DNA from 3 places in the Nocardioides korecus genome. Region 1 is predicted to be linked to each of the others. Evidence: riboswitches for the same ligand, from Rfam matches in the RefSeq annotation. Region 1 holds a riboswitch; each other region holds the start of a gene.
What was found. Region 1 has a riboswitch for thiamine pyrophosphate ahead of ACYVDA_RS18000 (purine-cytosine permease family protein). Riboswitches for the same ligand answer to the same signal wherever they lie in the genome.
Positions count from the first base shown of each region.

Region 2: it holds a riboswitch for thiamine pyrophosphate, as region 1 does, so the genes downstream of both, ACYVDA_RS19370 (thiamine ABC transporter substrate-binding protein) here and ACYVDA_RS18000 (purine-cytosine permease family protein) in region 1, are expected to answer to the same signal.
Region 3: it holds a riboswitch for thiamine pyrophosphate, as region 1 does, so the genes downstream of both, ACYVDA_RS15600 (purine-cytosine permease family protein) here and ACYVDA_RS18000 (purine-cytosine permease family protein) in region 1, are expected to answer to the same signal.

Region 1 covers NZ_BAAGZO010000010.1:7,218-11,543, forward strand. Annotated here, with positions in the region: partial or broken gene ACYVDA_RS17995 (IS3 family transposase) at 1-396, shown strand, start outside; TPP riboswitch at 718-806, shown strand; gene ACYVDA_RS18000 (purine-cytosine permease family protein) at 936-2,198, shown strand; gene tenA (thiaminase II) at 2,264-2,896, shown strand; gene thiM (hydroxyethylthiazole kinase) at 2,893-3,687, shown strand; gene thiE (thiamine phosphate synthase) at 3,684-4,326, shown strand, end outside.
Region 2 covers NZ_BAAGZO010000012.1:55,352-59,677, reverse strand. Annotated here, with positions in the region: gene ACYVDA_RS19375 (ABC transporter permease) at 1-1,631, opposite strand, end outside; gene ACYVDA_RS19370 (thiamine ABC transporter substrate-binding protein) at 1,672-2,778, opposite strand; TPP riboswitch at 2,779-2,897, opposite strand; gene ACYVDA_RS19365 (hypothetical protein) at 3,060-4,326, shown strand, end outside.
Region 3 covers NZ_BAAGZO010000007.1:237,425-241,750, forward strand. Annotated here, with positions in the region: gene thiM (hydroxyethylthiazole kinase) at 1-334, opposite strand, end outside; gene ACYVDA_RS15600 (purine-cytosine permease family protein) at 331-1,746, opposite strand; TPP riboswitch at 1,757-1,844, opposite strand; gene ACYVDA_RS15605 (hypothetical protein) at 1,917-2,963, opposite strand; gene ACYVDA_RS15610 (hypothetical protein) at 2,960-4,326, opposite strand, start outside.

The DNA.
Region 1 (4,326 bases):
GATGAAGTCCCGGCTGGCGGTCGCGGCCATACACAACGCCGTCGCCATGCGCAGTCGAGCCGGCGAGGACGTGGCCGGATGCGTGGTCCATTCAGACCGCGGATCGCAGTTCCGCTCACGCAAGGCCCAACGAGCGTTGAACCGGCATCAGCTCGTCGGATCAATGGGCAGAGTCGGTGCCGCGGGCGACAACGCGGCAATGGAATCGTTCTTCAGCCTGCTGCAGAAGAACGTCCTTGACCGGCAAGTCTGGGCCACCCGGGAAGAGCTCCGTATGGCCATCGTGACCTGGATCGAAAGACCTACCACCGACGTCGTCGGCAGGACTCACTCGGACGATTGACCCCCGTCGAGTTCGAGACAATCATGACCAAGCTGGCCGTCCAGGCCGCCTAAAAACCTGTCACCTGTCCGTGCAGCAGACCCGGTCGCGGTGGATGCGGGCGAGGACGGCCTTGTCGGTGCGGCCGAGCTGGCGGGCTCATCGCCTCGGGCGCCACGACCGACCTCAAGAACGGGGCCGAAGTCACCGCCACGGTGAGCAGGAGTAGGGACTCCGCTACCGCGAACACGAGGGTGACGCGGGTGGGCGCACCTCGCAGCTTGGCCAGTGCGACCTCGGGCCCTCGCGCCTCGGCGCTGCTGGATGGGTCGCCGCCGAGGTCGGGGCGAGAGTGCTCGCCGTATCGGGCCGCGCTATCGTCGGAGGCGCCAAGACGCGGGAGCTCGACGGGATCGGGCTGAGAGGGCGACGTAGCAGGTCGCCGACCGCTTGAACCTGAGCCGGGTAATGCCGGCGGAGGAAGCAGAGGCCGATGAGCGATGTACGCACCCGTCCAGACCACCCACCTTTTGAGGGACCTGGTCCTCGCCCGTCGCTTCCTTCCGGGGCGGTCGAGGTTCCGCACACCCTGACCCAGGACGCTCCCCGGACGTTGGGTACCTGGGACCAGCTGGGCCTGTGGGGCAACCTCGGGGTCAGCTTGCTGGGGTTCACCGGGGCGGTGGCGGTACTGCAGCCGGGCGGTCCGGGCACTGCGAGGCTTTCCTTTGTCGCTGCTCTGGTCGCCGTGGTGGTCGGCACCGCCCTGGGGGCCGCCGCGATCGCGTCTACCGCGGTGCTTGGCGCCCGCACCGGTGCCCCCTCCATGGTGCTGCTGCGAGGCGTCTTCGGCGCCCGGGCGTCGTTCGTGCCGACGGTGCTCAACGTGGTGCAGATGGTGGGCTGGGGCACCTTCGAGATCGTCACCATCGCCACCGCCCTGGGCCAGGTGGTGCCGGGTGTGCCGCGGTGGGGGTGTGTGCTGCTGATCGGGGTGTCGACCACGGTCTTGGCGACTCGTCCGCTTGGTTCGGTGCGGCTGCTTCGACGCTACGTGACGGTGGGTGTGGTCGTGGCGTTGTCGTACTTGATGGGTCAGCTGCTCGCGCACCCGGTGCATGCTGGCGGTGGCGGGTGGGGCGGGCTGAGCCTCGGTATCGATACCACCTTGGCTGTGGCCGTGTCGTGGGTGCCGATGGCTGCGGATTACTCGCGTCACTCGCGCACGCCGCGTGCGGCGGCGACCGGGGCGTTCGTGGGTTACACGGTGATGCAGGTGGCCTGTTATGGCCTGGGGCTGGTGGCGGTGGTCAGTGTCCTGACGCGCGGTGGTGATGTCTTCGCGACCTTCCTGGCCGTGCCGCTGGGTGTGCTGGCGTTCGTGGTGGTGACGGTCCGTGAGCTCGACCAGTCCTTCGCGAACGTCTACTCCACGACGGTCTCCACCCAGAACCTCCGCCCGCGCTGGGACCGGCGTGCGATCTCGGTCGTTGTCGGGGCGCTGACCACGGTGCTCGCCCTGGTCGTGAACATCTACGACTACGCGAGCTTCTTGTCGTTGATTGGGTCGGTGTTCGTGCCGTTGTTCGCGGTGCTTGTGGCTGACCGGGTGTGCCTGCGCGGTCGACCGTGGGACCTTTCAGAGAGCGCCCCCACGCGGTGGGTGATGTTGTTGCCTTGGCTGGCAGGATTCGTGGTCTACCAGGTCCTCAACCCCGGCCAGGTGCAGCTGTGGGCGCACTGGTGGAACGCGTTGGCTGGCTGGGTCGGGTTCTCACCGCAGGTGTGGATGAGCGCGTCACTGAGCTCGTTTGTTGTTGCTGCTGTGGTCACGGCTCTGGTCCACGCGGGCCTGCGGTTGGCCCGGCGCCGGTGAGTCTGGTGACCGGCCCCCTTGACCCAGCTGACCGGGACGGATGGTCGGGGCAGCTGTGGACTGCGATGAAGCCCGCGTACGCCGCCGTGTTCGAGCACCCGTTCCTGACGGGCTTGGTCGACGGGTCGCTGCCGACTGGGTGCTTCACCTACTACGTGGCCCAGGACGCGCACTACCTCCGTGACTACGGTCGGGCGCTGGCCGCGCTTGCGGGCCGGGCCCCGTCGGGACTCGACGCGGCGATGTTGGCGCGCCACGCCGTCGGCACCGCCGAGGTCGAGCTGAGCCTGCACCAGGGTCTGCTGGCCGAGGTGGGCCTCGACGCTGCGGCGCTGGCCGCGATGCCCGTCGGACCGACGACCCACGCCTACACCCGGCACCTGCTCGGCGCCGTCCATGGTGGTTCGTTCGCTGAGGGCCTGGCCGCGGTGGTGCCGTGCTACTGGATCTATGCCCGGGTTGGCCAGGCCCTGGTTGGGCGCGGGTCCAGCGAGCCCCGCTATCAGCGGTGGATTGAGACCTACGCCGGCGAGGAGTTCGCCGGTGTGGTCGTTGAGGTGCTCGACCTGGTGGACCGCATCGGGACCGGCCTCACGCACGACCAGAGGGCCGCGGCCCACGTCGAGGCGGAGCGTAGTGCCCGCTATGAGTGGATGTTCTGGGATGCCGCACTGCGGCAGGAGAGGTGGCCGGTGTGACGAACGTGGAGACCGTCGTGGAGGTGCTCCAGCGGCTGCGTGAGCGTGCGCCGCTGGTGCACTGCATGACCAACGTGGTGGTGACCAACGTGACGGCCAACGGCCTGCTCGCAGTCGGGGCGTCACCGGCGATGGTGGAGAACGCCGAGGAGTCGGCCGACTTCGCGCGCATTGCCGATGGGCTGTTGGTCAACCTGGGCACGTTGTCGCGCGAACGGGCCGAGGCCATGCCGCTGGCCGCGGCCGCCGCCCGGGAGTCCGGGACCCCTTGGGTGCTCGACCCCGTCGCCGTGGGGGCGCTGGCATTCCGCACGACGCTGGCCGCCGCGTTGCTCGAGCACCGCCCGGCCGTGGTGCGCGGCAACGCCTCGGAGGTGCTTGCGCTCGCCGGGGCCGCGGGATCAGGGCGCGGCGTGGACAGCACGGTGTCGGCCGAGGCGGCCGTGGACGCGGCGCGCGGGCTGGCCCGGCGTACGGGCGGGGCGGTGGCGGTCAGCGGCGAGGTCGACTTCCTCACCGACGGCGACGTCGTCGTCGAGGTGCACAACGGGTCGCCGCTGCTGACCCGTGTCACCGGCGCCGGATGCCTGCTGGGTGCGCTGGTCGCCGCCTGCGCAGGTGTGGGCGCGGCCCCTCTGGAGGCCGCAGTCGCCGCGACCGGCATCCTCACCGTGGCCGCCGACGTGGCGGCCGAGTCGGCCAGCGCCCCGGGGTCCTTCGCGGTGGGGCTCATCGACGCCCTCTACACCCTGGAGGGACCAGTCCTGGTCGAGCGCATGGTGCTGCGGTGAGCGGCTGGTCCCGGGCGGCTACGACGGGCCTGCTCGACCTGTACCTGGTCACCGACTCGACCTCGTGCGGCGATCGCGGGGTCGCTGAGACCGTGCGCCTGGCGGTGCGTGGGGGTGTGACCCTGGTGCAGGTTCGTGAGCCCGGCCTGAACACGCGTGATCTCTGCGCCCTGACACGCGAGGTGCAGGAGGTTTTAGCCGGGACCGGTGTGCCGCTCGTGGTCAACGACCGGGTCGATGTCGCGTTCGCAGTCGGGGCCGACGGAGTACACCTCGGCCAGGGCGACCTCCCGCCCGACGTGGCCCGACGGCTGCTGGGATCCCAGGCGCTGATCGGTCTGTCGGTCTCCACCACCACCCAGGTGGCGCAGGCAGAGGCGCTCAACTCCCAGGGCCCGGTGGTCGACTACCTGGGCCTCGGACCGGTGTGGGCGACCCCCACCAAGCCCGAGGCAGCCGACCCTCTGGGCGTGGACCTGGCCGGGGCGCTGGCGGCGTCGACCGACCTGCCGTGCGTAGCGATCGGCGGGATCAAGTCGGCCAACGCCGCGGCGGTGCGCGCCACGGGGGTGGCCGGACTGGCCGTGGTCTCAGCGGTGTGCGCGGCGACGGACCCGACGGCCGCGGCTTCCGCTCTGC
Region 2 (4,326 bases), on a different contig from region 1:
CGCAGCCGCTCGACGCCGAGCACCACCACCGAGGTCGCGGCCGCCAGCACGACCGAGGCCGCCATCGCCATCCCGAAGTTGGCCGCCCCCGGGTGACCGATCAGGCGGTAGATCACGACGGGCAGGGTCGGGTCGTCGTCGCGGGCCAGGAAGCTGGTGGCGCCGAACTCCCCCAGCGAGACCGCGAACGCGAAGCCGGCCGCGGCCAGGAGCGGGCGCCAGGCGGCGACCAGGTCGACGGTGGCCAGCACGCGCAGCGGACCGGCCCCCAGCGAGGCGGCCACCTGGCGCTGGCGGTCGTCGACCGAGCGCAGCACCGGCGCGACCGTGCGCACCACCAGGGGCAGCGCGACCATCGCCTGCGCCACCGGCACCAGCAGCGAGGAGCTGCGCAGGTCGATGGGCGGGTGGTCCAGCGTGATCAGGAACCCGAAGCCCACCGTCACCGCCGAGACCCCCAGCGGCAGCATGAACAGGCCGTCGACCAGGCCGGCCGACCGGCCACCGCGGGGCCGGGAGACCAGGAACGCGACCAGCGCCCCCAGCGACACCGCCAGCAGGCCCGCGACGGCCGCGACCTCGAGGGAGTTCAGCAGCGCGTGGGTCGCCGGCACGAGCAGCGCCGAGCGGCTCCCGGTGCCCTCGAGGGCGCGGTAGTTGTCCAGCCCCCAGCCCCCGCCTGCACCGCCTCCTCCCTGTCCACCGTCCAGGCGAAGGGAGGCGACCACCAGGGAGACCACGGGCGCGGCGAGGAAGACGACCACGACGGCCCCGACCACGAGCACCGGGAGGTGCCGCCACGAGGGCCGCGGCTGGGCCCGCCGGGTGCGCACCACGGCCGTCGGCGTACGCCGGGTGCGCGCGGCCAGCGCGAGCAGCGCCACGACCACGACCAGCTGGAGCAGCGAGAGGGCGGCCGCCCCGGTCAGGTCGAGCTCCTGGGTGGTGAGCAGGTAGATCTCGGTCTCGACGTTGGCGTAGCGCAACCCGCCCATGGTCAGGACCACCCCGAAGGCCGTGGCGCAGAACAGGAAGACCACGCTGGCCGCCGAGACGATGCCGGGCCGCAGCGCCGGCCAGGTCACCGTGCGCAGCACCTGGAGCGGGGTGGCCCCCAGGGCGGCCGCGGCCTGCTCGGCGCGCGGGTCGGCCGCCTCCCAGAACGCCCCCACGGTGCGCACCACGACGCTGACGTTGAAGAAGACCAGCGCCGCCACGATCGCGGTGGCGGTGCCGTCGAGGTCCAGGGACCCCAGCGGGCCGCCGGGCAGGATCAGCTGGCGGAAGGCGACCCCGACCACCACGGTCGGCAGCACGAACGGGACCAGGACCACGGCCCGGAGCAGGTCGCGGCCCGGGAAGCGCAGCCGGTGCAGGCAGAACGCCACCGGCACCCCGGCCAGGACCGCGACCAGCGTCGCCACCGCCGCCGACCACACCGTGAACCACAGCACCCGGTGCACGCGGGGACGGCCCAGCACCTCCACGACCCCGCCGAGGTCGAGCCGACCCTCGGGCCAGACCCCGCGGGCGACCATCCCGGCGACCGGGTAGACGAAGAACAGCCCCAGGGCGGTGAGCGGGACCAGGGCCAGCAGGACGGGCGCGACCCGGGCGAGCCGGCCGGTCACCCGGTCACCCCGCCGCTCCGCGCGCCCGACCCCGCCGGGGTCACCGGCTCGTGACGTCGCGCCAGTCGCGCAGCCAGCCGTCGAGGTGGCTGCGGACCTGCTCGGCGGGCAGCCGGTAGGGCTTGGGCGAGACGACGGCGAACTTCGCCCAGTCGGCGGGCAGGCCCACCGAGCGCACGACGGGGTAGACGTACATGTTGTCGGGCAGGGCCTTCTGGAAGTCGCGGCCGAGCATGAAGTCGATGAACTTCCTCATCCCGGCGGGGTTCTTGGAGCCGGTGAGCACCCCGGCGTACTCCACCTGGCGGTAGCAGGTGTCCAGCAACGCGCTCGTGGTCGGCTTCGAGGCGCCCTGGGGGATCGTGAACGGCGGCGAGGAGGAGTACGACGTCACGATGGGCCGCGAGCCCTTGCCGCCACCGGCGGTGAAGTCGCTCTCGTAGGCCTCGGTCCAGCCGGCGTCGATCTTGGTGCCGTTGGCCATCAGCTTGGACCAGTAGTCCTTCCAGCCGCTCTCGCCCTTGGCCGCGATCGTGGCGACCAGGAAGGCCAGGCCCGGCGAGGACGTCGTCGCCCCCGGCGTCACGAACAGGCCCTTGTAGCGCGCCTCGGTGAGGTCGTCGAGGCTGCGCGGCGGGGTCAGGCCCTTGGCGGCGAACCACGCGTCGTCGACGTTGACGCAGACGTCGCTGTAGTCGACGGGCGTGAGCCGGTCGGCCCCCGACCCCTCCAGCCGGTACTTCTCGGCGTCCGCGGGCAGCTTCGTCGTCGAGTACGCCGCGAACACCCCCGCCTTCACCGCCCGGGGCGCGAACAGGTTGTCCACGCCGTAGACGCCGTCGGCGATGGGGTCGTCCTTGGTCAGGACCAGCTTGCTGGTGAGCTGGCCGGCGTCGGCCTGCGGCTGGATCTTCACCGTGATGCCGGTCTGCGCGGTGAACTCCTTCATCACCGACTTCGACATCGCCCAGCTGTCGTGGGTGGCGACCACGAGGGTCTTCGGGTCCTCGCCCGACGAGCTGCCGCCCGAGCCGGACGTCGAGCCGCAGGCGGCCGCGGTCAGGGCCAGGACGGCGGCCGCGAGCACGGAGACGGCACCCCGCGGTCGGACCCGGCGCCGGGTGGGCGGGGAGGCGTGCAGGGGCATGGTCGATCTCCTTCGACTTCCTTCGCCGGTGCTAACCGGAGCAGGTTCAAGGGTCTGCGGCGTTCCCGCACTCTCAGCGCCCCTGACCTCGCGGCCCGGGCGCTCCCCTGTCGGACGCCGCCCAACCTAGCCCACGCCTGCGCGCGCCCACGCACGCAGGGACGGCAGATCCCCGCCACATCGTCGCGTATCCGCCGGCGCGACGGCACGACTCGGGCATCATGGCCCGCGGCGGGGGGGGACATCGCCCGCTTCGACATCCATCTCGAGGAGCAGGGCTCATGAGCGATCACGACAACTACCCCGGCGCGCCCGGGGGCCAGGGGAACCCGCCGGGTCAGGGGGGCCAGCAGGCAGGCCAAGCAGGTCAGGGGGGTCCGGGGTACCCGGGGCAGGGCCAGCAGCCCGGCCAGGGCTACCCGGGTCAGGGCGGCCAGGGAGCACCCGGCGGGCAGCCGGGACAGGGGTACCCCGGACAGGGCGGCTACCCGGGGCAGGGCGGGCCTGGCGGCCAGCCCGGTCCGGGCTACCCCGGACAGCCCGGTCAGCCCGGTCAGCCCGGCCAGCCCGGTCAGGGGGGCCAGGGGTACCCAGGGCAGGGCCAGCAGCCCGGCCAGGGCTACCCGGGCCCGGGCGGACCCGGCGGCCCGGGGGGCTACCCGGCCCCCGGCGGTCAGCCCGGTGCGGCGTACCCGCCCCCGGGACCGCAGTTCAACCCCACCTCGACCAACCCGTACGGCGCCCCGCCCGGCGGGCCCGGCGGCGGCGGCAGCAAGAAGCTGCTGTGGATCATCCTGGCCGCGGTCGCGGCGTTCCTGGTGCTGGTCATCATCGTGGTCGTGGCCGTGGCCTCCTCCGGGGGCGACTCGGACACGACCGCCTCGGGCTCCGGTGGCTCGAGCGGCGAGGTCAAGACCGGGTCGCAGGACGACGCGGTCCGCTCCTACCTCCAGGCCGTCGCCGCCGGTGACGCCAAGAAGGCGCTCTCGGTGGTGGCGACCAAGCCGGCCAGCGACGACCTGCTGACCGACGAGGTGCTCGCCGCGTCGAAGAAGCTGGGCCCGATCACCAAGATCAACGTGCCGAAGGTCTCCAGCGACTACACCACCATCGTCAACGCCAGCTACAGCGTCGGCGACGAGAGCATCACGCAGACCTACTACGTGCAGAAGACCGCCGACGGCTACGCGCTCAAGGACATGGGCGACGGCATCGACCTGAGCCGGCTTCGCGCCAACACCCTGCCGATGATGATCAACGGCAAGGAGGTGACCAGCGACAAGGTCTACCTCTTCCCCGGCGCCTACCAGTTCACGACCGGCAACGACAACGTCAGCTACGGCGACACCGGCAAGATCGTCATCAAGGGCGGCAGCGACTACGTCTCCACCCTCGACCTCGAGCCGACGCTGACCCAGACCGGCAGCCAGACCTTCACCCAGGCGGTGAAGGCCTCGGCCAACGCCTGCCTGCGCAAGAAGGAGATCTCGCCCGCCAACTGCCCCAACCGGGCCGGCAACAGCAAGAACTACTCGATCGACAAGAGCT
Region 3 (4,326 bases), on a different contig from region 1:
CGAGGGTGGTGCGGAAGGCCAGGGCCCCCACGGCGACCGGGTCGAGCACCCAGGGCGTGCCGGCCTCGCGTGCGGCCGCGGCGGCCAGGGGCATAGCCTCGGCGCGCTCGCGGGAGAGGGTGCCCAGGTTGACCAGCAGCCCGTCCGCGATCCGCGCGAAGTCGGCCGACTCCTCGGCGTTCTCCACCATCGCCGGAGAGGCGCCGACCGCCAGCAGCCCGTTGGCCGTCACGTTGGTCACCACCACGTTGGTCATGCAGTGCACCAGCGGCACGCGCGCACGCACCGCCTCCAGCACCTCCACCACGCTCCCGACCGTCACCGAGCTCGTCATGCCGACCGCCTCTCCTCACCACGGGCCGCCTCCGGCGACCTCGACCGTCGTCCCCGCGCCCACCGCGGGACGTGCACCAGGGCGGTCGCCAGGGCGGCGACCGCGAAGGAGACCAGGGAGGCGCTCATCCACGGCCTCGGGCTGAAGCCGGTGGCGGCGGCCAGGTCCTGCCAGGCGTGGGTCCACAGCGGCACCTGGCCCGGGTTGAGCAGCTGGTACGCCGCGAAGCCCAGCGCCCAGGGCAGGAGCATCACCCAGCGCGTGGGTGCCGTCTCCGACAGGTCCCAGGGCCGGTCGCGCAGGCACAGCCGGTCGGCCACCAGCACCGCGAAGAGCGGCACGAACACCGAGCCGATCAGCGACAGGAAGCTGGCGTAGTCGTAGATGTCCACCACCAGGGCCAGCAGTGTCGTGAGCGCCCCGACCGCCATCGAGATCGCACGGCGGTCCCAGCGGGGCCGCAGGTTCTGCGTCGACACGGTGGTGGAGTAGACGTTGGCGAAGGACTGGTCGAGCTCGCGGACCGTCACCACGGCGAACGCCACCACGCCCAGCGGGACGGCCAGGAAGGTCGCGAACACGTCGCCGCCCCGAGTCAGGACGCTGAGCACCGCGACCAGGCCGAGGCCGTAGCAGGCCACCTGCATGACGGTGTAGCCGATGAGGGCTCCGGTGGCCGCCGCGCGCGGGGTGCGCGAGTGCCGGGAGTAGTCCGCGGCCATCGGCACCCAGGAGATCGCCACCGCGAGCGTCGCGTCGATCCCCAGGCTGAGGCCGCCCCCGCCGCCGGACCCGGTGGCGTGCAGCGGGTGCGCCAGCAGCTGGCTGGTCAGGTAGGCCAGGGCGACGACCACGGCGACGGTGACGTAGCGGCGCAGCAGCCGCACCGAGCCCAGGGGCCGGGTGGCCAGCACGGTGGTCAGGACGCCGATCAGCAGCACCCACGTCCACCGAGGTACGCCGGGCAGCACCTGCCCCAGGGCGGTCGCGATCGTGACGATCTCGAAGGTCCCCCAGCCGATCATCTGGACCACGTTGAGCACGGTCGGCACCACCGAGGCCCGGGCGCCGAACACGCCCCGCAGCAGCACCATCGACGGCGCCCCGGTGCGCGCCCCGAGCACGGCCGTGGCGGCGATGGCCACGGCCCCCAGCGACGTACCGACCACCACGGCCAGCAGGGCGGCAGCCAGGGAGAGCCGCGCGGTGCCCGGACCGCCGGGCTGCAGCACGGCGACGGCGCCGGTGAACCCCAGCAGGCTGACCCCGAGGTTGCCCCAGAGCCCGAGCTGGTCCCAGGTGCCCAGCGTGCGGGGCGCCTGCTCGGTCAGGGTGTGCGGGACCTCCGCGGCGGCGGGTCGTGGTCCGGGACCACCCTCGCGCTCGGGGGGACGGGTGCGGACGTCGCTCATCGGGCCTCTGCTTCCTCCGCCGGCATTACCCGGCTCAGGTTCGAGCGGTCGGCGACCCGTGTGTCGCCCTCTCAGCCCGATGTCGTCGAGCTCCCGCGTGTGGCAGGCACGACCTTACCTCGGCACCACCGGGACGACCCGGGCCCGGGTGTGGTCGGGTGCGACGGGCGTCAGACGATCTCGGCGTACCAGTCGCCGCCGCCAAGGCCACCCAGCCGGCGGGGACCCGCGAGCTCCCCCACCAGCGCGCCGAGCGAGGGTCGGCACAGCACCGGTCCCTCGTGCGGGTCCAGCTCCAGCACGGCCGTGCCGTCGGGGGCCACGGGCGAGCGCACCGTGCGCGTGCGGCCGGTGTCGACCCGGGTGACCTCGGTGAGGACCACCTCCGAGCGCAGGGCCAGCCGCGAGCGCACCCGGTCCTGGGTGCGTGCCAGGGGCTCCAGCGCCCGGGCCCGCCGCCCCTGGGGCGCGGGACGAGGCACCACCGACCGGGGCACCAGGAGCACGCGGACCGGCTCGGACGCGGGGTCGTCGGGACCGGCGCCCGCCGGGTTCACCACGAACCCGCCGGGACGCCGCGGCACCAGGCTGCGCCGCTCCGGGTCCGGGGCGCGACCGGTCGAGAGGCCGGGCCGCACGGGGTTCGGCGCGCGGTCGACCTTGACCCGCGCCACGCAGACCCCGCTGAGTCCGTCGGGCAGCAGCCGGCGCCGGGCCCAGGGGGGCAGGTGCTCGGGTGCGTCGAAGCCCAGGGTGAGCAGCCCGCCGGGGCCGACCTCGTCGGGGTCGACCCGCAGCACGACGCGTTGGAGGCTGGCGCCGCCGTCGGCGCGGCGGCGGTCCAGCAGCGCCACGGCGCGCGGTCGGCCCTGCACCGAGATCCGGACGAGGCGGTGCCAGTCGTCCTCGTGGGGGTGCTCCTCCCCGGAGTCCTCGCCGATCGGCAGGTCGCGGGCCTGCCGCCAGGAACGCGTCGCGTGCTCGTCGAGGAGCAGCACGACCGTGACGCGCAGCGGGTGCGAGGTGGGCTCGACCTGCACCCCGAGCAGCGCCTCCTGGCGGCGCAGGCGGGCCAGCCGGTGCGGCGCCCGGGAGGCGCCGTCGAGCAGGACCAGGGCCGGGTCGTCGCCGCGACCCACGGTGCCGGGGACCGCGACCGGGCCGCCGGGGCGGTCGAACCGGGTGGACAGCTGCAGCGAGGCCAGCTCGAAGGTCACCGGCAGGCTCCCAGGTCGTCGGTCAGGGACGCGTCGTCCCGGGTCAGGTCGAGGCGGGTGGCCACCGGGTCGCGCCGGGTCCACAGGCGCCGTACTGCGGTGAAGAGGGGGTCCCCGTCGGACTCGGTGTGCTGCATGGTCGTGCCGAGCACGTCGAGCAGGGCGTCGCCCTGGCCCAGTTGCCAGGCCGGCACGAGCGGCGAGGTGATGTCGCTGCCGGAGCGGTAGAACCACGCCCACAGCCGGGCCCGCTCGACCTGCTCGGGGGTGATCAGCACCCGTCCCTGGAGGAGCCCCGCGAGGTGGTCGTCGAGGACGTCGGCGTACTCCCCCGGCGAGGAGACCACCGTGGTGAAGCCGCAGTGGCTCCACTCCGACCAGCCGGTCTGCACCGCCGGGATGCCGAAGGTGGGGTACTCGTTGCTGACGCTCCCGCGCACGGTCAGCACCAGGTCGGCCAGGCTGGTCAGGGCGTTCTTGCTCAGGTCCATGCTGGGCAGGAAGACCAGGTGGTCCCGGTCGCGGTGCCGCTCGGCGACCGTGGCGAAGAAGTCGGTGGCGTCGTACAGCGCCTGGCTGGGGTGGTCCAGGAACAGCCACCCGACGTCGTCGCGCTTGGCCGCCAGCTCGGCGGTGTCCTCGAACCATGCCCCGAGGTCGGGGTAGGCCTCGACGTTGGTCCCCAGGGCGTCGCTGACGGCGTGGGCGAAGACCGCGACCACGGGCTTGTCCGGGTCCAGGCCCGTACGCCGGGCCGCGACGCGCCGCACCGCCGCCCGGTCCTGGGCACCCCGCAGGTCGACCCCGGAGAAGTTGCGACCCGGCCGCCACCACGACGGCCGTCCCAGCATCGCCTTGGAGCGGTGGGTGGTCAGCTCGGCGCTGCGCCGGAGCACGTCGCGGTGGGACCAGACGTGGTCCTCGAAGAACCGGCCGACCTCCTCGGTCAGCCCGGCGCGGACCGGGCCGTGGGGCGCCACCTGCTCGGGGAAGAGCCCGTAGACCTTCAGGCCCCCGGTCGACTGCGGGAACAGCACCGGCACGTCGTGGCGCAGCGCCGCCTCCACGGCCAGGCCGAAGTTGTCGTAGTCGACGTGGCTGGAGACCAGCGCGACCACGTCGAGGCGATCCATGATCGCGTCGTACACCCGGGCGAACTGCTCGCTGCGGGCCTGCACCCGGTCGCGCTTGGCGCGGACCCGGGGCGAGTCGTCCAGGCGCGGGACCTGGGCCATCCGGCAGGTCGTGGCGTCCACGACGCCGGCCAGCCGGTCCGGGTCGATCCCCGACGGCGGCAGCGGACCCCCCAGGTCCAGGCCGGCAAAGGGCTCGACGAACGACGCGCCCGCGACCCGCCGGTCGA